Regions from separate parts of the Citrobacter meridianamericanus genome, predicted to be linked through region 1. Evidence: predicted binding sites of a transcription regulator. Region 1 holds the regulator's gene; each other region holds the start of a gene.

Region 1 (7,914 bases):
CCCATCGCTGTACTGGGCGGTACGTTGGGCGCGGCAGTGATTTACATCATTTCGACCAATGTGATCGCCGGGATTGTGCCAAATATGGATCTGGCTAACTCCACTGCGCCTTTCGGTTTGGCCTTTGCGCAGATGTTCACCCCGGAAGTCGGTAAAGTGATCATGGCGTTGATGGTGATGTCCTGCTGTGGTTCACTGCTGGGCTGGCAGTTTACTATCGCTCAGGTCTTTAAATCGTCGGCTGATGAAGGTTACTTCCCGAAAATCTTCTCCCGTGTAACTAAAGTGGATGCGCCGGTTCAGGGAATGCTGACCATCGTAATAATCCAGAGTGGCTTATCGCTGATGACCATCAGCCCGTCGCTGAACAGCCAGTTCAACGTGCTGGTCAACCTGGCTGTCGTGACGAATATCATCCCGTATATCTTGTCGATGGCCGCACTGGTTATTATTCAGAAGATGGCGAATGTCCCATCGTCAAAAGCGAAACCAGCAAACTTTGTCGCGTTTATTGGCGCATTATACAGCTTCTATGCACTCTACTCCTCTGGCGAAGAAGCAATGCTGTATGGTTCTATCGTGACTTTCATCGGCTGGACGCTGTATGGCCTGGTCTCACCGCGTTTTGAACTGAAAAATAAACATAGTTAAATATCGGCACAAAAAAGCCCGGTAGCGCTAGTTTACCGGGCCTATAAAACGCGTCAGTGCGAACAGTACTTACGCGTTTTTCAACACTTCGCTGACAATCTCGACCGCCTCTTTCTCGATCTGCTTGCGGTGCTCTTCACCGAGGAAGCTTTCGCAGTAGATCTTGTAAGCGTCTTCTGTACCGGAAGGACGTGCGGCAAACCAGCCGTTGTCGGTCATCACTTTCAGACCACCGATAGAAGCACCGTTACCCGGTGCCGACGTCAGACGTGCGGTGATCGGGTCACCCGCAAGCGTGCTGGCACTCACCATTTCCGGAGACAGCTTAGACAGCGCCGCTTTCTGCGCAGAGGTCGCGCTGGCCTGCAGGCGGTTGTAGCTCGGCGCGCCAAAACGAGCAGCCAGCTCGTTGTAGTGCTCTTGCGGGTTTTTACCGGTCACTGCGGTAATTTCAGCCGCCAACAGACACATGATGATGCCGTCTTTATCCGTTGACCACGGTGTACCATCGAAACGCAGGAAAGAGGCACCCGCGCTCTCTTCACCGCCAAAACCAAAGCTGCCATCAAACAGACCGTCAACGAACCATTTAAAGCCAACCGGGACTTCAACCAGTTTACGCCCTAAAGCATTCACCACGCGGTCAATCATCGCCGAAGAAACCAGCGTCTTACCGACGGCAACGTCTTTGCCCCACTGTGGACGGTGCTGGAACAGGTAGTTAATCGCCACCGCCAGGTAGTGGTTCGGGTTCATCAGACCAGCGGGCGTGACGATGCCATGACGGTCGTAATCCGGATCGTTGGCAAAAGCGAGATCGAACTTGTCGCGCAGCGCCAGCAGGCCCGCCATCGCGCACTCGGAGGAGCAGTCCATACGGATCGCACCGTCTTTGTCGAGATGCATAAAGCGGAAAGTCTGATCAACGTGATCGTTAACAATAGTCAGGTTCAGGTTGTAGTGCTTCGCAATACGCTTCCAGTATTCGATACCGGAACCGCCCAGCGGATCGACACCCAGCGTCAGGCCCGCTTTCTGAATCGCCGCCATGTCGACGATGTCAGCCAGTCCTTCCACGAAAGGCTGCACCAGATCCTGTTCTTTAACATGACCGGATGCCAACGCAGCATCCAGCGACATGCGCTTCACGCCTTGCAGACCGTCGGCCAGCAGCGCGTTGGCTCTGTCTTCAACCACTTTGGTAACATTAGTATCAGCCGGACCACCGTTAGGCGGATTGTACTTAATACCGCCGTCTTCCGGCGGGTTGTGTGACGGCGTGATCACAATGCCATCAGCCAGCGGGCCGCCTTTTTTATTATGGACCAGGATTGCATTCGACACGGCAGGCGTTGGCGTAAAGCCATTATTTTCCTGCACGATGACATCAACGCCGTTCGCCGCCAGCACTTCCAGTACAGAGATGAAAGCCGGTTCAGACAACGCGTGGGTGTCCTTGCCCACATAGCACGGGCCAGTAATCCCGTTTTTCGCACGCTCTTCAGCAATCGCCTGAGCGATAGCCAGAATATGCGGCTCGTTAAAACTATGACGACCTGCACTGCCGCGATGTCCGGACGTACCGAACTTGACGGCGTGCTCAGCGTTCCCTGCCGTTGGTTTCAGTACGTAGTACTGTGCCGTCAGTTGGGCGACGTTAATCAAATCACTCTGTTGCGCAGGTTGACCTGCACGGTTGTGGATTGCCATTGCCTGGTCCTTCTAATGCAAGGATTAAATTGTTCCGCAAACCTTTTCAATCAATTCCGCAGGGAATTGCATTGACTGCATGATGTGCTCAACCATGCTGCATTTACGGCCGGTATTGGTATTGGTGATCACCCAGTACGGCGTGCCTGGCACGTGCTTCGGTTTGGTTTGATTACCATTTTTCAACAGCGTCTGTTCATCCGCTGCAAAATAAACGCGCGTACGTCCGTGCAACGATTCCGTTGCTTCGGCGAACGCGTTGTGATCCAGTGAATAGAGTGTAGACAGCACCAGCATAAAGCGATTTACTGCTTTCTTCTGTTCAGCGTATTCGTCGGACAGCAGCAGTTCACGCATCGCGCGCACTTTATCTTTTACGGGGTTAACCGGCTTGGCTTCCACGACAGCTTGCACAGCGCGGACTTCTTTTACTACCGGAATGACAGGCTGTGATGCGGCGGAAAATTTCAACATACGCCGTAAAATGTCGGATGCACTCTCGCCGATATGCTTGGTGTGGCTGGCAATATAGCTATAGAGTTCATCATCAACTTCAATCGTTTTCATCTTAATCCAGTGCAGTGTTTAGCTGAATACAAGTTGTTGGGTCAACACGCGTAGTGTAAAGGCAAATCCCAACAGCGGATAGCGTCAAGCCTGGTGGCACGCAAAACTCGGAGTAACCGTAGTTGTTGCAGCCATGTGGCAGAATGGTCAACATGATACCCTAACCCGTCAGTGTGAAAAAAAGAACTTTGCCATGAAATTGAATATCCGAGCGCAATCTGCGCAAAACCTGCACAATAATTCTCCCATCGTCCTGGTTCACGGCCTGTTTGGCAGTCTGGATAACCTCGGGATCCTGGCACGCGATCTAGTGGCCGATCACGATATCATCCAGGTTGATATGCGAAATCATGGCCTCTCCCCTCGTTCACCTGAGATGAATTATCCGGCTATGGCGCAAGATCTGCTGGATACGCTGGACGATCGGCAGATCGAAAAAGCGATCTTTATTGGTCACTCGATGGGTGGCAAAGCCGTCATGGCGCTGACCGCGCTGGCCCCTGAACGTGTCGAACGGCTGGTCGCCATCGACATTGCTCCCGTTGACTACCATGTTCGCCGCCACGATAAGATTTTTGCTGCCATTAACGCGGTAACTGACGCGCAATCCTCTTCACGTCAGCAGGCGGCGAGCGTTATGCGTCAGCACCTGCAAGAAGAAGGTGTGATCCAGTTTCTGCTGAAATCCTTTGTTGACGGCGAGTGGCGCTTTAATGTTCCTGTGTTGTGGGATCAATATCCTCATATCGTCGGTTGGGAGACCATTCCGGCATGGGAGCACCCGGCGCTGTTTATCCCGGGTGGCAATTCACCGTATGTTACCGAAGCGTATCGTGACCAACTGCTGGCGCAATTCCCGCAGGCTCGGGCGCACGTTATAGCAGGTGCCGGGCATTGGGTGCATGCAGAAAAACCGGAGGCGGTGCTGCGCGCCATCCGTCGTTATCTGAATGAACAGGCTAACTGATTAAAAACTCAGCGTCTGTGCGCGATTACGCGCGTGGACGTTGGCGTGTCTCCCCTGCTGATGTATTATGGCGCGCTATCCATCCGGGCAGACGCCTGGCTGATTGTTTCCCCGAAGTCACCAAGATCATGGCCAAAGAACAAACGGACCGTACGACATTAGATCTGTTCGCGCAGGAGCGTCGCCCGGGACGACCCAAAACTAATCCGCTCTCGCGTGATGAACAGTTACGTATTAACAAACGTAATCAGCTTAAACGCGATAAAGTTCGCGGGCTTAAGCGTGTCGAACTGAAACTGAACGCTGATGCCGTTGACGCTCTGAACGAGCTGGCCGAGGCGCGCAACATGAGTCGCAGTGAACTCATCGAAGAGATGCTGATGACCCAACTCAGCGCGTTGCGCGATCAGGCATAGTCTGAATTTCTGCTCTAAATCATAAATCGTGTAGCACAGAGTGCAGTCCTGTGTGTTTGCTGTTTCCGCATGCCTGACTGTTCTGCTATGATTGCCCTTATCCGTGGGCAATGCGCCACCACCATTTCAATAAGTTTCAAGAGGTTATTTTACTCATGGCAATCACTGGCATCTTTTTCGGCAGCGACACCGGTAACACCGAAAATATCGCAAAAATGATTCAAAAACAGCTTGGTAAAGACGTTGCCGACGTTCATGACATTGCAAAAAGCAGCAAAGAAGATCTCGAAGGGTATGACATTCTGCTGCTTGGCATTCCAACCTGGTACTACGGTGAAGCACAGTGTGATTGGGACGATTTCTTCCCTACCCTCGAAGACATTGATTTTAACGGCAAACTGGTTGCATTGTTCGGCTGCGGCGACCAGGAAGATTACGCAGAATACTTCTGCGACGCGTTAGGTACCATTCGCGACATCATCGAACCGCGCGGCGCAACCATCGTTGGTCACTGGCCGACTGCAGGTTATCACTTTGAAGCGTCCAAAGGTCTGGCTGACGACGACCACTTTGTCGGGCTGGCTATCGATGAAGACCGTCAGCCTGAGCTGACCGCAGAGCGCGTAGAAAAATGGGTTAAGCAGATCTCTGAAGAGCTGCACCTCGACGAAATCATCAATGCCTGATTTTGTACGGCGTAGATTTCTATCTGCGCCGCATCAATAGATAAAACCAATCAAAATAATTGCTACAAATTTGTAACTTTTCCGTCTGACCCTGTACAATGGCTGGATGCCAATCGGGTGTTGCACAGTGTGTTTGTCGGCGATACCACGTTTTGATTAACAATATTTGCCAGAGACTTGCAGTTTTCATTTAGCCATGGCAGTTCTATAATGAATCGCATTATCTCAAGTGCAATTTCTGTCACTTCTGTTAATGAAGTGAATCGTTTAGCTACAGGACAGATTCCGCATGACTGACAACAATACCGCATTAAAGAAGGCTGGCCTGAAAGTAACGCTTCCTCGTTTAAAAATTCTGGAAGTTCTTCAGGAACCGGATAACCATCACGTCAGTGCGGAAGACTTGTACAAACGCCTGATCGATATGGGTGAAGAAATTGGTCTGGCGACCGTGTATCGCGTGCTGAACCAGTTTGATGATGCCGGTATCGTGACCCGCCATAATTTTGAAGGTGGTAAATCCGTCTTCGAACTGACTCAACAGCATCATCACGATCACCTCATTTGCCTCGACTGCGGCAAAGTGGTCGAGTTCAGCGATGATTCCATCGAAGCGCGCCAGCGTGAGATTGCGGCTAAACATGGTATTCGTTTAACCAACCATAGCCTGTATCTTTACGGTCATTGCGCCGAAGGTGATTGTCGCGAAGATGAGCACGCGCACGACGGCAAGTAATGTGATGCTTTCTGAAAAGCCAACCATCCGGTTGGCTTTTTTTATGCACGTTTTCAGCCCGTTCCCCCCTTCCCTCCACTCTTGTGTTGCTTTAATGTAAAAATCAATTGTCCCTTCCGGAGAATCGAAATGGAACTTCGCCAGCTACGTTATTTTGTTCGCATTGTCGAAACTGGCAGCATGGGTAGTGCGGCGCTCGATCTCAATATTGGGGTTTCGGCACTCAGCCAGCAAATGTCCCGCCTGGAAAATGAACTTGCTATTCGCCTGCTGCAACGCACCTCGCGTGGCGTGACGCCCACCAGCGCCGGGCTGGCATTTTACGCCCAGGCGCAGCTGGCGCTCCGTCACGCAGACGATGCAATCCTCGCCGCACGAGAATCCCGCCTTTCCGGACACGTCAGCGTCGGCATGGCCCCCAGTACCGCTTCCATTCTCGGCATGCCTTTTATCAACGCCATGCGAGAAACCTATAGTGATGTCCGTCTGCATGTGGTGGAAAGCCTCTCTGGTAACCTGGAACGAATGATCAGCACTCGTCAGATTGACCTGGCCGTTGTGTTTCAAAAAGAAAAGCTCCTGCGCTGGAGCGCCAGACCGATTCTCGAAGAGCGGCTGTTTTTAATTGGCACTCATGCTTTACTGGCTGATATTACTGATGACAATATTGCTCCAGCCCAATTGGCACATATTCCATTGATAATGCCTAGCCCAGGCCACGGTCTGCGCGGCAGGCTGGAAGCGATTTGTCAGGAACACGCGCTACGCATTGAGATCGCAACAGAAATTGATGGTCTGGCGCTACTAATGCGCGCCGTTCGCAGTGGGATCGGCGCTACCCTCCAGCCCGGCGCGGCAATTTCCCATCTCGATAAAGAGACGCTAAGAGTGATCGGCGTCCATAATCCAATACTGAGTCGCCCCAACTTTCTGGTCAGCCTCTCTGACGATGAACTCACCCCGGCGGGGCTCGCAGCCCGCGTGGTGCTGACGAAAGTGATGCATCAACTGGTAGAAGCGGGACGCTGGCCTGGCGCTATCCTTTACAATAACTAAAACCCCCTTTAGCACTGCGTTATAGCGCCCGCACAAGCTGCACGTATACATTTCAATTACAAATTTAACAATTAGTTAAATGGTAATGGAGTATACGATGGTTGACGTTCTGGTGATTGGCGGTGGCAATGCCGCGTTATGTGCTGCCCTAACCGCCCGGGAGCAAGGAGCTTCGGTACTCCTGCTCGAAGCAGCCCCCCGGGAATGGCGCGGGGGAAACTCCCAACACACGCGTAATCTGCGCTGTATGCATGATGCGCCGCAGGATGTGCTGGTGGAAAGCTACCCTGAAGAGGAGTATTGGCAGGATCTGCAGCGCGTCACGGAGGGAAATACCAACGAAGCCCTGGCACGTCTGGTGATCCGCACCTCTTCACAATGCCGCGACTGGATGCGCCGACATGGCGTGAATTTTCAACCTCCCCTCTCTGGCGCTTTACACGTGGCGCGAACCAACGCCTTTTTTATGGGCGGCGGGAAAGCCCTCGTGAATGCCTATTATCGCAGCGCAGAAAAGTTAGGTGTGCAAATCCGCTATAACACCCCGGTACAGGCGCTTGAACTGCATAACGGCGAATTCGTGGCGGCGCTGGCGGGCAAAGAGCGTATTACAGCGAAATCCTGCGTGCTTGCCGCTGGCGGGTTTGAATCAAACCGCGAATGGCTACGTGAAGCCTGGGGGGAAAATGAACGCGGTGAGTGGCCTGCGGATAACTTCCTGATTCGCGGCACACGCTTTAATCAGGGCGTACTGCTCAAATTTATGATCGACGCCGGGGCGGACATCATCGGCGACCCATCCCAGTCACACTGTGTAGCCATTGATGCCAGAGCACCATTATATGACGGCGGAATTTGCACCCGCGTGGACTGCGTTTCGCTTGGCATTGTCGTCAACCGTGACGCTGAGCGTTTTTATGATGAAGGCGAAGATTTCTGGCCCAAACGCTACGCCATCTGGGGACGACTGGTCGCCCAACAGCCAGGGCAGATTGGTTACTCCATTATCGACAGTAAGGCCATCGGCCACTTCATGCCACCGGTCTTTCCTGGCGCACAGGCCAATACGCTGGCGGATCTGGCGCATCAGTTGGGTCTCAATGCTGAACGTTTTACCCACACCGT
Region 2 (7,914 bases), 2.0 Mb from region 1:
ACGCTAAGCAGTCTGGTGGTCGCGGTCAGTACGGTCATGTTGTTATCGACATGTACCCGCTGGAGCCGGGTTCAAACCCGAAAGGCTACGAGTTCATCAACGATATCAAAGGTGGTGTAATTCCTGGCGAATACATCCCGGCCGTTGATAAAGGCATCCAGGAACAGCTGAAATCTGGCCCGCTGGCTGGTTACCCGGTTGTTGATCTGGGCGTGCGTCTGCACTTCGGTTCTTACCATGACGTTGACTCCTCTGAGCTGGCGTTTAAACTGGCCGCTTCTATCGCCTTCAAAGATGGCTTTAAGAAAGCGAAACCAGTTCTGCTTGAACCTATCATGAAGGTTGAAGTAGAGACTCCGGAAGAGAACACCGGTGACGTAATCGGTGACTTGAGCCGCCGTCGTGGTATGCTTCGTGGTCAGGAATCCAACGTCACTGGCGTTGTTATCCATGCTGAAGTTCCGCTGTCTGAAATGTTCGGATATGCAACCCAGCTGCGTTCTCTGACCAAAGGCCGTGCTTCTTACTCCATGGAGTTCCTGAAGTACGACGATGCGCCGAACAACGTTGCTCAGGCCGTTATTGAAGCCCGTGGTAAATAAGCCACAGGATTAAAACCTAAGTCCCGTGCTCTCTCCATAGGGGAGAGCACTATAGTAAGGAATATAGCCGTGTCTAAAGAAAAATTTGAACGTACAAAACCGCACGTTAACGTCGGCACCATCGGCCACGTTGACCACGGTAAAACTACCCTGACCGCTGCAATCACTACCGTACTGGCTAAAACCTACGGCGGTGCTGCTCGTGCATTCGACCAGATCGATAACGCGCCGGAAGAAAAAGCTCGTGGTATCACCATCAACACTTCTCACGTTGAATATGACACCCCGACTCGCCACTACGCACACGTAGACTGCCCGGGCCACGCCGACTATGTTAAAAACATGATCACCGGTGCTGCGCAGATGGACGGCGCGATCCTGGTTGTTGCTGCGACTGACGGCCCGATGCCGCAGACTCGTGAGCACATCCTGCTGGGTCGTCAGGTAGGCGTTCCGTACATCATCGTGTTCCTGAACAAATGCGACATGGTTGATGACGAAGAGCTGCTGGAACTGGTAGAAATGGAAGTTCGTGAACTTCTGTCTCAGTACGATTTCCCGGGCGACGACACGCCGATCGTTCGTGGTTCTGCTCTGAAAGCGCTGGAAGGCGAAGCAGAGTGGGAAGCGAAAATCATCGAACTGGCTGGCTTCCTGGATTCTTACATCCCAGAACCAGAACGTGCTATCGATAAGCCGTTCCTGCTGCCAATCGAAGACGTATTCTCCATCTCCGGTCGTGGTACCGTTGTTACCGGTCGTGTAGAGCGCGGTATCATCAAAGTTGGTGAAGAAGTTGAAATCGTTGGTATCAAAGAGACTGCCAAGTCTACCTGTACTGGCGTTGAAATGTTCCGCAAACTGCTGGACGAAGGCCGTGCTGGTGAGAACGTTGGTGTTCTGCTGCGTGGTATCAAACGTGAAGAAATCGAACGTGGTCAGGTACTGGCTAAGCCGGGCTCTATCAAGCCGCACACCAAGTTCGAATCTGAAGTGTACATTCTGTCCAAAGACGAAGGCGGCCGTCATACTCCGTTCTTCAAAGGCTACCGTCCGCAGTTCTACTTCCGTACTACTGACGTGACTGGTACCATCGAACTGCCGGAAGGCGTTGAGATGGTAATGCCGGGCGACAACATCAAAATGGTTGTTACCCTGATCCACCCAATCGCGATGGACGACGGTCTGCGTTTCGCAATCCGTGAAGGCGGCCGTACTGTTGGTGCGGGCGTTGTTGCTAAAGTAATGAGCTAATTATTGATTAATTAGCTTTGAGCTTAAAAAGGGCGCTTCGGCGCCCTTTTTGCTGCCTGCTATTTAGTGATTGTCATATTTATTCGCATTTTTTATTCATTCTCACACCGCGTAAATAGCGTTGTGCTATTGTAATCATAACTATTCTCATTTACAATTTGCACAGAAATTGAACGGGAGCGATCATGTACGTTTGTTTGTGTAATGCGATAAGTGATAAAAAAATACGTCAGGCTGTTCGCCAGTTTCACCCTCAGTCTTTTCAGCAGTTACGTAAATTTATTCCTGTTGGAAATCAATGTGGTAAATGCATTCGTGCTGCTCGCGAAGTCATGCAGGATGAATTGACACAAATGCCAGAATTTAAAGAAATCGCCTAAGTCACACTCTTTTTTTTGACATCCCTGTAGCCCCATCTACGCTCTAAGAGTGGAAGCGGAGGGACTATAAAATGAAAGGTGATGTTAAAATCATAAATTATCTCAATAAACTATTGGGAAATGAGCTTGTCGCAATCAACCAGTATTTTCTCCATGCTCGTATGTTTAAAAACTGGGGACTGACTCGCCTCAATGATGTTGAGTACCATGAATCTATCGATGAGATGAAACACGCTGATAAGTATATTGAGCGTATTTTATTTCTGGAAGGGCTCCCAAACTTACAGGATCTTGGTAAGTTGGGTATAGGTGAAGACGTTGAAGAGATGCTGCAATCCGATCTTCGACTCGAACTCGATGGTGCTAAAGATTTACGCGAAGCCATTGCCTATGCTGATAGCGTTCATGACTATGTCAGCCGGGACATGATGATCGAGATCCTGACTGAAGAAGAAGGTCATATTGACTGGCTCGAAACAGAGCTGGACCTGATTGCAAAACTGGGCTTGCAAAATTATCTGCAGTCGCAAATTAAAGTCAGTGACTAAACGCCCTGTAGCAGATTTATCCCGCCAATAACATAACCCGCAGCCGCCAGATATGGCCCAAATGGCAGCGGGTTTTTTAACGCCTGTCTCCCGCACCAGACGCAGGTGATTCCAGTGAGGCAACAGGCCATGCCGGCGGCAAGTAAAACCAGCAGGGGTAATGATTCCCAGCGATGCCATGCGCCTAGCGCGGCAAGAAATTTGACATCACCAAAACCTAATCCTTCCTGTCGAAATAGCAGACGATACCCCCAGTAGAACAGTGAAAATGCACCATAACCTGCTACGGCCCCCCAAAGCGCTTCGGATAACTGTGCCGGTCTGCAACACTGATGATAAATAAGACCGCTCCACAAAAGCGGGCAGGTAAATTTGTCGGGCAACAATCCGGTACGTAAATCCTGAACTAAGAGCAGCGCTGATAGCGAAACATAAATCAGCAGAAAGGGGAGGTCGATGTACATAGGCAAGCCTCGTGCGGCAAAAAGGTTACCCTCGGGTAAAACCGGCGGCCATACAAGTCTGGGATGTTAGTTATGTAAATTCCCTTCCACGGAAAACACGCGACGCCATAGCGCATACAGTCGGAGTGGAAGGGGGTTCGCATTTGCGAGTGATTAATTTCTACGCGGCACTTGCTTAAGACTGAGATTTACGTATAATGCGCGGGCTTGTCTAATATTGACAGCGGTTCGATATGAGCCACCGGTACTGCGAAAGCAATACCAGACAATGTTCCCAATCGGGGAACTCTGTAAGAACGGTTACACTCTCCCATCAATCGTAATGGGTTTGAGGAGTAACTATTTCGTCTATAAAATAATTGGAGCTCTGGTCTCATGCAGAACCAAAGAATCCGTATCCGTTTGAAAGCGTTTGATCATCGTCTGATCGATCAATCAACCGCGGAAATCGTCGAGACTGCCAAGCGCACTGGTGCGCAGGTTCGTGGTCCGATCCCGCTGCCGACCCGCAAAGAGCGTTTCACCGTTCTGATCTCCCCGCACGTTAACAAAGACGCGCGTGATCAGTACGAGATTCGTACTCACAAGCGTCTGGTTGACATCGTTGAGCCAACTGAAAAAACCGTTGATGCTCTGATGCGTCTGGACCTGGCTGCCGGTGTAGACGTGCAGATCAGCCTGGGTTAATCAGGTCATCGAGCGATTGAGAGGTTGATACAATGATTGGTTTAGTCGGTAAAAAAGTGGGTATGACCCGCATCTTCACTGAAGATGGCGTATCTATCCCAGTAACCGTTATCGAAGTTGAAGCAAACCGCGTTACTCAGGTTAAAGATCTGGCTAACGATGGCTATCGCGCTGTTCAGGTTACCACTGGTGCTAAAAAAGCTAACCGTGTAACTAAGCCGGAAGCTGGTCACTTTGCTAAAGCTGGCGTAGAAGCTGGCCGCGGCCTGTGGGAGTTCCGTCTGGCAGATGGTGAAGAATACACCGTTGGTCAGAACATTAGCGTTGAACTGTTTGCTGACGTTAAAAAAGTTGACGTAACCGGTACCTCTAAAGGTAAAGGTTTCGCTGGTACCGTTAAGCGCTGGAACTTCCGTACCCAGGACGCTACTCACGGTAACTCCTTGTCTCACCGCGTTCCGGGTTCTATCGGTCAGAACCAGACTCCGGGCAAAGTGTTCAAAGGCAAGAAAATGGCAGGTCAGCTGGGCAACGAACGTGTAACCGTTCAGAGCCTGGACGTAGTACGTGTTGACGCTGAGCGCAACCTGCTGCTGGTTAAAGGTGGTGTTCCGGGTGCGACCGGTTGCGACCTGATCGTTAAACCAGCTGTGAAGGCGTAAGGGGATAGCAATGGAATTAGTATTGAAAGACGCGCAGAGCGCGCTGACTGTTTCCGAAACTACCTTCGGTCGTGATTTCAACGAAGCGCTGGTTCACCAGGTTGTTGTTGCTTATGCAGCTGGTGCTCGTCAGGGTACTCGTGCTCAGAAGACTCGTGCTGAAGTAACTGGTTCAGGCAAAAAGCCGTGGCGCCAGAAAGGTACCGGCCGTGCGCGTTCAGGTTCTATCAAGAGCCCGATCTGGCGTTCAGGTGGCGTGACCTTCGCTGCACGTCCACAGGACCACAGTCAAAAAGTTAACAAAAAGATGTACCGCGGCGCGCTGAAAAGCATTCTGTCCGAACTGGTACGTCAGGATCGTCTGATCGTTGTCGAATCATTCTCTGTTGAAGCGCCTAAAACTAAGCTGCTGGCACAGAAACTGAAAGACATGGCTCTGGAAGATGTGCTGATCATCACCGGTGAGCTGGACGAAAACCTGTTCCTGGCTGCGCGCAACCTGCACAAGGTTGACGTACGCGATGCAACTGGTATCGACCCGGTTAGCCTGATCGCCTTCGACAAAGTCGTAATGACTGCTGATGCTGTTAAGCAAGTTGAGGAGATGCTGGCATGATTCGTGAAGAACGTCTGCTGAAAGTGCTGCGCGCACCGCACGTTTCTGAAAAAGCGTCTACTGCGATGGAAAAAACTAACACCATCGTTCTCAAAGTTGCTAAAGACGCGACCAAAGCAGAAATCAAAGCTGCTGTGCAGAAACTGTTTGAAGTCGAAGTCGAAGTCGTTAACACCCTGGTAGTTAAAGGGAAAGTTAAACGTCACGGACAGCGTATCGGTCGTCGTAGCGACTGGAAAAAAGCTTACGTCACCCTGAAGGAAGGCCAGAATCTGGACTTCGTCGGCGGCGCTGAGTAAGTCGGAGGAGTAATACAATGGCAGTTGTTAAATGTAAACCGACATCTCCGGGTCGTCGCCACGTTGTTAAAGTGGTCAACCCAGAGCTGCACAAGGGCAAACCTTTTGCTCCGCTGGTTGAAAAAAACAGCAAATCCGGTGGTCGTAACAACAATGGCCGCATCACCACTCGTCACATCGGTGGTGGTCACAAGCAGGCTTATCGTATTGTTGACTTCAAACGCAACAAAGACGGTATCCCGGCAGTTGTTGAACGTCTTGAGTACGATCCGAACCGCTCCGCGAACATCGCGCTGGTTCTGTACAAAGACGGTGAACGCCGTTACATCCTGGCCCCTAAAGGCCTGAAAGCTGGCGACCAGATTCAATCTGGCGTTGATGCTGCAATCAAAGCAGGTAACACCCTGCCGATGCGCAATATCCCGGTTGGTTCTACCGTTCATAACGTAGAAATGAAACCAGGTAAAGGCGGTCAGCTGGCACGTTCCGCTGGTACTTACGTTCAGATCGTTGCTCGTGATGGTGCTTATGTCACCCTGCGTCTGCGTTCTGGTGAAATGCGTAAAGTCGAAGCAGATTGCCGTGCGACTCTGGGCGAAGTTGGCAATGCTGAGCATATGCTGCGCGTTCTGGGTAAAGCAGGTGCTGCACGCTGGCGTGGTGTTCGTCCTACCGTTCGCGGTACTGCGATGAACCCAGTCGATCACCCACATGGTGGTGGTGAAGGTCGTAACTTTGGTAAGCACCCGGTAACTCCGTGGGGCGTTCAGACCAAAGGTAAGAAGACCCGCAGCAACAAGCGTACTGATAAATTCATCGTACGTCGCCGTAGCAAATAATTTTAGAGGATAAGCCATGCCACGTTCTCTCAAGAAAGGTCCTTTTATTGACCTGCACTTGCTGAAGAAGGTAGAGAAAGCGGTGGAAAGCGGAGACAAGAAGCCCCTGCGCACTTGGTCCCGTCGTTCAACGATCTTTCCTAACATGATCGGTTTGACCATCGCTGTCCATAATGGTCGTCAGCACGTTCCGGTATTTGTTTCCGACGAAATGGTCGGTCACAAACTGGGTGAATTCGCACCGACTCGTACTTATCGCGGCCACGCTGCTGATAAAAAAGCGAAGAAGAAATAAGGTAGGAGGAAGAGATGGAAACTTTAGCTCAACATCGCCATGCTCGTTCTTCTGCTCAGAAGGTTCGCCTTGTTGCAGACCTGATTCGCGGTAAGAAAGTGTCGCAGGCTCTGGATATTCTGACCTACACCAATAAGAAAGCGGCTGTACTGGTTAAGAAAGTCCTGGAATCTGCCATTGCTAACGCTGAACACAACGATGGCGCTGACATTGACGATCTGAAAGTTACGAAAATTTTCGTAGACGAAGGCCCGAGCATGAAGCGCATTATGCCGCGTGCAAAAGGTCGTGCAGATCGCATCCTGAAGCGCACCAGCCACATTACTGTGGTTGTGTCCGATCGCTGAGACTCTGGAGACTAGCAATGGGTCAGAAAGTACATCCTAATGGTATTCGCCTGGGTATTGTAAAACCATGGAACTCAACCTGGTTTGCGAACACCAAAGAATTCGCTGACAACCTGGACAGCGATTTTAAAGTACGTCAGTACCTGACTAAGGAACTGGCTAAAGCGTCTGTATCTCGTATCGTTATCGAGCGTCCGGCTAAGAGCATCCGTGTGACCATTCACACCGCTCGCCCGGGTATCGTTATCGGTAAGAAAGGCGAAGACGTAGAAAAACTGCGCAAAGTCGTAGCGGATATTGCTGGCGTTCCTGCTCAGATCAATATCGCCGAAGTGCGTAAGCCTGAACTGGACGCAAAATTGGTTGCTGACAGCATCACTTCTCAGCTGGAACGTCGCGTTATGTTCCGTCGTGCTATGAAGCGTGCTGTACAGAACGCAATGCGTCTGGGCGCTAAAGGTATCAAAGTTGAAGTTAGCGGCCGTCTGGGCGGCGCGGAAATCGCACGTACCGAATGGTACCGTGAAGGTCGCGTACCGCTGCACACTCTGCGTGCTGACATCGACTACAACACCTCTGAAGCGCACACCACTTACGGTGTAATCGGCGTTAAGGTATGGATCTTCAAAGGCGAGATCCTGGGTGGTATGGCTGCTGTTGAACAACCGGAAAAACCGGCTGCGCAACCTAAAAAGCAGCAGCGTAAAGGCCGTAAATAAGGAGCGTCGCTGATGTTACAACCAAAGCGTACAAAATTCCGTAAAATGCACAAAGGCCGTAACCGCGGTCTGGCTGCTGGCGCGGATGTTAGCTTCGGCAGCTTCGGTCTGAAAGCTGTTGGCCGTGGTCGTCTGACTGCCCGTCAGATCGAAGCAGCACGTCGTGCTATGACCCGTGCAGTTAAGCGTCAAGGTAAGATCT
Region 3 (7,914 bases), 560 kb from region 1:
GAACGGGATCGACCTTCCTGCCGTAGTACCTGCCGGGCCGGATAACCCGATGGGTCATCATGCCATTCGCTTAGCGGCTTACGGCGGCGTGTACCTGCTGCACGGAACCAATGCTGATTTTGGCATAGGAATGCGTGTCAGTTCTGGTTGTATTCGTCTGCGCGATGGAGATATCGAAACCCTGTTCCGTCAGGTAACGCCCGGAACCAAGGTCAATATTATCAATACGCCGATCAAAGCATCTGTTGAACCTAACGGCGTGAGACTGGTTGAAGTTCATCAGCCGCTGTCAGAAAAAATCAATGACGACCCGCAGTTGCTGCCGATCGTATTGAACAAATCAATGCAGACGTTTAAAAATGCAGCGCAGACGGATAGCACAGTCATGGAGCATGCGATGGAAATTCGCTCAGGCATGCCGGTTGATGTAACCCGTCATCAAGACGTCGCTGAACAACCGCTGTAAACTCCACATATAAACAAACCCCGCCGGATTTTATTCCGCGGGGTTTTTTATTTAACTCGCAGTGGCATTGCGAAGGGTTAAAACTTATTTGTAGATAACCGCAGTCCCGTGAAGAGTGTTAGGACCGGTAACGGAAGTAATACGGAAAGACTTCGCCCCCATCTCATCCGCTTTTTGCGCCAGCTGATCTTCCAGAGAACCTAAGTTAGTGCCCGCATTCGCAGAAATAGTACCGACTTTCTGTTGACCCGCAGGTGTGGCCTGAACTTCAACAGCGGCAAAGCTTGCAAATGACAATGAGCTAAGAACAGCAGCAACGAACAGAGTTTTTACGTTTTTCATGATAGTGACCTTTAGCAGATGAATGTGTGTCGAAAAGATTAACTTAACGATCGATAGTTAAATCATAGATGCGATCCGGGTCACACGTCAACAAATTTTTATAATGATCGTTATATAAAATATAAAATCTCTATTTTTCATACTAATAGCCATAAATTTTTTTTATCATTAATCCGCTGGAGTGTGCAGTCGAATATTTTTATAATGGTTATTCAATAAACTCAACAAAGGTACAGCGGCACCATGACAACTGAAACGACAGGTTGTGCTAAAAAAAGCCGTGGCCGACCAAAAGTGTTCGACAGGGAAGCCGCGCTTGATAAGGCCATGACACTCTTCTGGCAACACGGATATGAAGCAACATCGCTCGCCGATCTCGTAGAAGCAACAGGCGCAAAAGCGCCCACGCTGTATGCAGAGTTCACCAACAAAGAAGGGTTGTTTCGTGCCGTGCTGGACCGCTACATCACGCGCTTCGCAGCGAAACACGAGGCCCAGCTGTTTTGTGAAGAAAAAAGCCTTGAGTCCGCGCTGGAAGACTATTTCACCGCAATAGCAACCTGCTTTACCAGCAAGGACACCCCGGCGGGATGTTTCATGATTAACACCTCTGCGACACTGGCAGCCTCTTCCCGTGATATTGCGCGTACGGTGAAGTCTCGCCATGCAATGCAGGAACAGACGCTTACTCAGTTTCTTCATCAGCGTCAGCAGCGAGGCGAAATTCCGGCCCATTGCGACGTGCAAAAACTGGCCGAATATCTGAACTGTATTTTACAGGGTATGTCGATCAGCGCCCGCGAAGGTGCAACGTTTGAAAAGCTGATGCAGATCGCTCGTACAACCCTGCGACTGTGGCCCGAACTCATCAAAGCTTAACGTATTTCCGCTGTTTCCCCCGCTGTACTGACACCATCGGGAGCTGATAAGGCTCCCGCTTAAATTCGCGCACATTACCCACACATTCTTCACTGTTTTCATTATCTTATCCGATTATTTTTTGTAAAATGTATTGATAACAGCAATCATTATCAGCAATATTCGCATTTGTTTTAACACCCGTTACACGATGTAACCATCGGTTTCTCTACCGCCATAACAAAAACAGACCGAATTTTTTAAAAGGAACACAAATGCATAAGCGTCTCTGGGTGCTCAATCCTATCCTGTTATCTTTAACTCTCCCGGCTATTGCGGCTGAAGAAGATAATCTCATCGTCAGCGCCAACCGGAGCCAACGCACCGTGGCAGAAATGGCGCAAACGACCTGGGTTATCGAAGGAAGCGAGATTGAACAACAGGTTCAGGGTGGGAAAGAGTTTAAGGATGTTCTGGCTCAGTTAATCCCGGGAATCGATGTCAGCAGCCAGGGACGCACCAACTACGGCATGAATATGCGCGGTCGCGCCATCGTCGTGCTGGTTGACGGCGTCCGTCTGAACTCCTCGCGCACCGACAGTCGCCAACTTGACTCCATTGACCCGTTTAACATTGCTCACATAGAAGTCATCTCAGGCGCCACTTCACTTTATGGCGGCGGCAGTACCGGCGGATTAATCAACATCGTTACTAAAAAAGGCCAGCCGGAGCGTGAAGTCGAACTCGAACTGGGGGGTAAAAGCGGTTTCAATAACAGCAACGATCATGATGAACGCGTTGCTGTGGCAGTGAGCGGAGGAACCGATCGCGCTGCCGGGCGCATGTCCGTTGCGTATCAACGGTTTGGCGGCTGGTATGACGGTAACCACGATGCCTTAATGCTGGATAACACCCAAACTGGCCTGCAGCACTCCGATCGTCTGGACGTAATGGGTACCGGGACGATTGAACTTGACGACAACCGACAGTTGCAACTGGTTACGCAGTATTATAAAAGCCAGGGGGATGACGATTACGGGCTGGATCTTGGTGAGAACATGTCCGCCGTGACGGGAAACGGTAAAGCTTATACCAGCAGCGGGCTGAACTCTGATCGTATACCCGGCACCGAGCGTCATCTGATCAGCCTGCAATATTCTGATGCGGATTTCTTCGGCCAGAACCTGATCAGCCAAATCTATTACCGCGACGAATCGTTGAAATTTTATCCGTTCCCAACGCTAAGCAAAGGCAAGGTCACCAGTTTCTCCGCATCACAGCAAGACACCGACCAGTTTGGCGCCAAAATTACCCTCAACAGCCAGTTGATGGACAATTGGGAACTGACGTGGGGTGTCGATGCCGATCACGAAACCTTCGATTCCAATCAGAAATTCTTCGATCTGGCCTGGTCCCTGCCCTCCGGCGGTATGGACAACCGAACCGCGTATACCACCGGGCGTTACCCGGGTTACAGCATCACCAACTTCGCACCTTTCCTGCAAAACAGCTATGACATTAACGACATCTTTACCCTCAGCGGAGGGGTGCGCTATCAATGGACAGAAAACAGAGTTGATGATTTCGTCGGCTATGCCCAACAGCAGGGAATTGCGACCGGACTGGCGAACTCCGCCGACACCATTCCTGGCGGTAAAACCGATTACGATAATTTCCTGTTTAACGCCGGTATCCTCGCCCACCTGACCGACCGCCAGCAGACGTGGTTTAACTTCTCTCAGGGTGTCGAGCTGCCAGACCCGGGTAAATATTATGGCAACGGTACTTATTCCCTGGTGGGCGATCATTACCGGCTCCAGCGCAGCGTCAATGTGGCGGATTCACGCCTGGAAGGGATTAAAGTCAACTCGTACGAACTGGGATGGCGCTACACCGGCGATAGCCTGCGCACGCAGTTAGCCGCTTACTACTCGACTTCGGATAAATCAATTGTTATCAACCGTAGCGATATGACCATCAACGTTCAGCCCGACGATCGGCGTATTTATGGCCTTGAAGGTGCAGTGGATTATTTCATTGCGGATACGAACTGGAGCCTGGGCGGCAACTTCAACATCATAAAATCAGAAGTGAAGCAAAACGGGAAATGGCGGAAATGGGATGTCACTCTGGCCTCACCGTCGAAAGCAACCGCCTGGGTCGGCTGGGCGCCTGAACCGTGGTCATTGCGCGTACAGAGCCAGCAAGCATTTGATCTGACCGACGCCAGCGGCAACAAGCTGGATGGCTATAACACCATGGACTTTATCGGCAGCTATCAACTCCCGTTGGGTAAATTGACCTTTAGCGTGGAAAACCTGCTGAATGAAGAGTACACCACGCTGTGGGGACAACGTGCGCCACTGTTATATAGCCCGACCTACGGCAGCACGTCACTGTATGAATACAAGGGTCGGGGCCGCACCTTTGGGCTGAACTACGCTTTAACCTTCTGATAAAAAAGCCCCCAGCCTGAGCGAATGGGGGCTAATGTTCAGGATAATGCTATTTTACGCTTTGTTATTCAGTACCAGCTGTCCGTTGTTATCCAACGGAATTTGCGCGCCAGGATCCTTATCCATACGGATTTTCCCTTGCTGATCGCCAATTTTGTACGTCACATCGTAGCCCAGCATTTTTTCTGATTTGTCATACACCGTTTTACAACGCTGCTGCGTCGTGGTGTAAGTATCATTTTCCTGCATCGAACCCTGGATCTGGTTACCAGCATAACCGCCGCCTAAGGCACCGGCCACGGTGGCAATATCTTTACCACGTCCGCCGCCAAACTGGTGACCAATAACGCCCCCCGCCACGGCACCGAGCACGGAACCCGCGATACGGTTTTCATCTTGTACCGGCTTACGGTGCGTGACCGTCACGTTCCGGCACTCCTGGCGTGGTGTTTTTACCGACTCTTTAATTGGCGTTGCAGAGACAACTTGTGCGTATTGTGGGCCACGCTCGAAAACGTTAAGACTGGCCACCGCTGCAACACCCAGCGCAGCAGCTACGCCAATCCCTATACCCGCCAACATTGATTTATTCACGGGACTTCCTCCTTTTTGCTATTAGTAACAACTTTGCAACAGAAGGTAAGGAATGCCAATCAGATTACGGATGAAAATAGCGCAAGGAGAAGCGAATGCAGAATGATTCGGAGAACTCTGAAGGAAGGCGCCGGATGAGTAAAATCAACCGACGCCATAGGTCAAGATTAATGCAGTTTCAGACGCGGGCGAATCACCCGGTTAATACTGCCGACCAGCATCATCAGACCGGTTTTGAAGTAACCGTGTAGAGCAATCTGATGCATACGGTACAGTGAGATGTACACAAAGCGCGCAATACGCCCTTCCACCATCATCGACCCACGGGTCAGGTTGCCCATCAAACTGCCCACGGTAGAGAAGTTAGAGAGCGAAACCAGAGAGCCGTGATCTTTATACTGATACGCTTTCAGCGGCTTACCGTTCATCTGCGCCAGAATGTTGTTCATTGCGCAGCTTGCCATCTGGTGCGCAGCCTGAGCGCGCGGCGGTACAAAGCCCCCTTCCGGGCGAGCGCAGGAAGCACAGTCGCCAATCGCGTAGACGTCGGGATCGCGCGTGCTCTGCAGAGTTGGGTCAACCACCAGCTGATTGATACGGTTCGTTTCAAGTCCGCCAATGTCTTTCATAAAGTCTGGCGCTTTGATCCCCGCCGCCCACACCATCAGATCGGCTTTAATGTATTCGCCATCTTTGGTATGCAGTCCGCCTTCATCTGCACTGGTTACCATCGTCTGGGTCAGGACGCGTACGCCCAGTTTGGTCAACTCATTGTGCGCAGCGCTGGAAATACGCGGCGGCAACGCAGGCAGAATACGTTCACCAGCTTCTACCAGCGTCACGTTCAGTGCTTCGTTGGTCAGCCCTTTGTAACCATAGCTGTGCAGTTGTTTTACCGCATTATGCAGCTCGGCGGAGAGTTCAACCCCCGTCGCACCACCGCCGACGATAGCAATATTCACTTTGCCGTTAGCGCCCAGATTCGCGGAATACTTGAGGAACAGATTCAGCATTTCCTGGTGGAAACGACGCGCCTGATGCGGGTTATCCAGGAAAATGCAATTTTCTTTGACGCCCGGCGTGTTGAAATCGTTAGAGGTACTACCCAACGCCATCACCAGCGTGTCATACGGTACTTTACGCTCAGGAACCAGCAGATCGCCCTTCTCATCGCGCAGCTCGGCGAGAGTAATGGTTTTCGCTTCACGATCGATATCCACCACCGAGCCCAACTGGAACTGGAACCCGTGGTTGCGGGCATGCGCCAGATAGCTCAGCGCATCCACACCTTCATCCAGCGAACCTGTCGCGACTTCATGCAGTAACGGTTTCCATAAATGGCTGTGGTTTCTGTCCACCAGCGTAATTTTGGCCTTTTTCTTGCGGCCCAGCTTTTTACCCAGCTGCGTCGCCATTTCCAGTCCGCCAGCACCGCCGCCGACAATCACGATCCTTTTCAATGGTGTAGTCAACGTGACCCCCTCAAATTTATTAACCAATTGTTAATTAAAAGTTATTGTCATAGCCTTTAATTAACAACAAGTTACGATAATGAAAATGTTCTTCGAGAGTGAGAATAACACGAACGGTGCATTGGTCATACCAAAATTGATGTGTATCAAGTTTTGATGCTGAAAAGATAGACAACCCGAACTTTAAGAACAAAAAAACCAGCCCGGAGGCTGGTTTTTTACACGCTCATTGAAGGTTAACCCAACGTTTTGAACGCTTTGATACGCTGTAAGTGCGGGGAGATATTCTTAAACTTATGCGTCTGCTCTTCGTCCCAGACAATCTCATAAAAGTGGTGCAGTTCTTCTGACGAACGCTGACTATTAAGTGCTTCATCATGACGGGACAAGATAACCAGACAGCGATCGCGATTTTTTTCGCGGAAATTGGTCACGCATTTTGTCGCGATATCGGCATATTCTTCAGGCCGGTCGATTTTTCCCTCCATGTTCTCATACGGGAACAGATTGGGATTAAACACAACCTGGCGAATATCACACAGAAAACCAATTCTTTCAGCCCAAAATCCTCCGAGCCCCACGCCACAAATCAGCGGTCGGTCGTCGACATTAAGCTGCAGCATTTTGTCCACTTCTTTAAGCAGATGCTGCATATCATGTTTAGGATGCCGCGTGCTGTAGCTAATCAGCCTGACGTCCGGGTCGATGAACTGCAGCTGCAGCACCTTTTCGTGGTTGCCTGGACTGTTAGAGTCAAAACCGTGTAAATAGATAATCATCGCATCCTCGCCAAACGTGCGTTAATGACCTGCTTTCTCTTCCTGCCAGCGCTCATGAAGCTGGTTGAGCTGGGCGCTTACCGTCTTCCAGCGTGTCGAGTCCATCAGTTCCTGACGTGAAAATGAACCTTTATGATACAAACGTGTAACACGTTCTGCATTGATCGGCGACAGATTATCTAACACACTGGCCGCTCCTTTACGATTATTGCAGACCAGGATCATATCGCAACCTGCATCCAGCGATGCCTGGCCGCGTTCCGCATAGCTTCCCATAATCGCCGCACCTTCCATCGACAGATCGTCAGAGAAAATAACGCCGTCGAAACCCAGCTCCTGACGCAGCACCGTTTTCAACCAGTGTGGCGAGCCACTCGCCGGGCGCGGGTCTACATCACTGTAGATGACGTGTGCAGGCATAATGGCGTCGAGTTTGTTTTCGGTAATCAACGTCCTGAACACGGACATATCTTTCGCCCGAATTTCGGCTTCCGAGCGTGGATCGGTTGGGGTTTCTTTGTGTGAATCCGCCGTCACCGCCCCATGTCCGGGGAAATGTTTACCAGTCGTTTTCATGCCAGCGCCATGCATACCGTCAATAAAGCGGGTTGCTATAGCCAGCGCTTTTAGCGGATCGGCATGGTAAGAGCGCTCGCCGATTGCTGCGCTGATATGCCCCACATCCAACACCGGTGCAAAGCTGATATCAATGTCCATTGCGATCATTTCGCTGGCCATTAACCATCCGGCGTCTTCAGCCAGTTTGCCACCTTCTTCCAGACCGTGCAGCGCTGCAAACGATTGGGCCGCGGGCAGACGCGTAAAACCCTCGCGAAAACGCTGCACCCTGCCGCCTTCCTGATCTACCGCCACCACCAGATGATTACGCGATGCCTCGCGGATCTGGCGCACTAATTCCCGCAACTGTTCCGGGTCATGATAATTTC

What was found. Region 1 encodes Fur, which represses iron uptake genes when iron is present. Its sites were predicted from a motif close to ATAATAATGAGAACNACTATCAA; they were not measured.
Region 2: bfd (bacterioferritin-associated ferredoxin) is a predicted target of Fur. The motif match lies at 1,985-2,007, and genes of this name have one in related genera.
Region 3: NMD08_RS15650 (TonB-dependent siderophore receptor) is a predicted target of Fur. The motif match lies at 1,821-1,843, and genes of this name have one in related genera.

Annotation. Positions count from the first base shown of each region.
Region 1 covers NZ_CP101036.1:3,737,293-3,745,206, forward strand. The annotation lists gene potE (putrescine-ornithine antiporter) at 1-651, shown strand, start outside; gene pgm (phosphoglucomutase (alpha-D-glucose-1,6-bisphosphate-dependent)) at 721-2,361, opposite strand; gene seqA (replication initiation negative regulator SeqA) at 2,386-2,928, opposite strand; gene ybfF (esterase) at 3,122-3,895, shown strand; gene ybfE (LexA regulated protein) at 4,024-4,311, shown strand; gene fldA (flavodoxin FldA) at 4,467-4,997, shown strand; gene NMD08_RS18430 (ryhB-regulated fur leader peptide) at 5,208-5,294, shown strand; gene fur (ferric iron uptake transcriptional regulator) at 5,287-5,733, shown strand; gene tcuR (tricarballylate utilization LysR family transcriptional regulator TcuR) at 5,863-6,789, shown strand; gene tcuA (FAD-dependent tricarballylate dehydrogenase TcuA) at 6,887-7,914, shown strand, end outside.
Region 2 covers NZ_CP101036.1:449,275-457,188, forward strand. The annotation lists gene fusA (elongation factor G) at 1-602, shown strand, start outside; gene tuf (elongation factor Tu) at 672-1,856, shown strand; gene bfd (bacterioferritin-associated ferredoxin) at 2,042-2,236, shown strand; gene bfr (bacterioferritin) at 2,308-2,784, shown strand; gene NMD08_RS02100 (A24 family peptidase) at 2,781-3,248, opposite strand; gene rpsJ (30S ribosomal protein S10) at 3,624-3,935, shown strand; gene rplC (50S ribosomal protein L3) at 3,968-4,597, shown strand; gene rplD (50S ribosomal protein L4) at 4,608-5,213, shown strand; gene rplW (50S ribosomal protein L23) at 5,210-5,512, shown strand; gene rplB (50S ribosomal protein L2) at 5,530-6,351, shown strand; gene rpsS (30S ribosomal protein S19) at 6,368-6,646, shown strand; gene rplV (50S ribosomal protein L22) at 6,661-6,993, shown strand; gene rpsC (30S ribosomal protein S3) at 7,011-7,712, shown strand; gene rplP (50S ribosomal protein L16) at 7,725-7,914, shown strand, end outside.
Region 3 covers NZ_CP101036.1:3,179,095-3,187,008, forward strand. The annotation lists gene NMD08_RS15635 (L,D-transpeptidase family protein) at 1-466, shown strand, start outside; gene bhsA (multiple stress resistance protein BhsA) at 551-808, opposite strand; gene comR (TetR family copper-responsive transcriptional repressor ComR) at 1,052-1,687, shown strand; gene NMD08_RS15650 (TonB-dependent siderophore receptor) at 1,942-4,122, shown strand; gene NMD08_RS15655 (glycine zipper 2TM domain-containing protein) at 4,177-4,716, opposite strand; gene ndh (NADH-quinone dehydrogenase) at 4,884-6,188, opposite strand; gene ycfP (alpha/beta hydrolase YcfP) at 6,425-6,967, opposite strand; gene nagZ (beta-N-acetylhexosaminidase) at 6,989-7,914, opposite strand, start outside.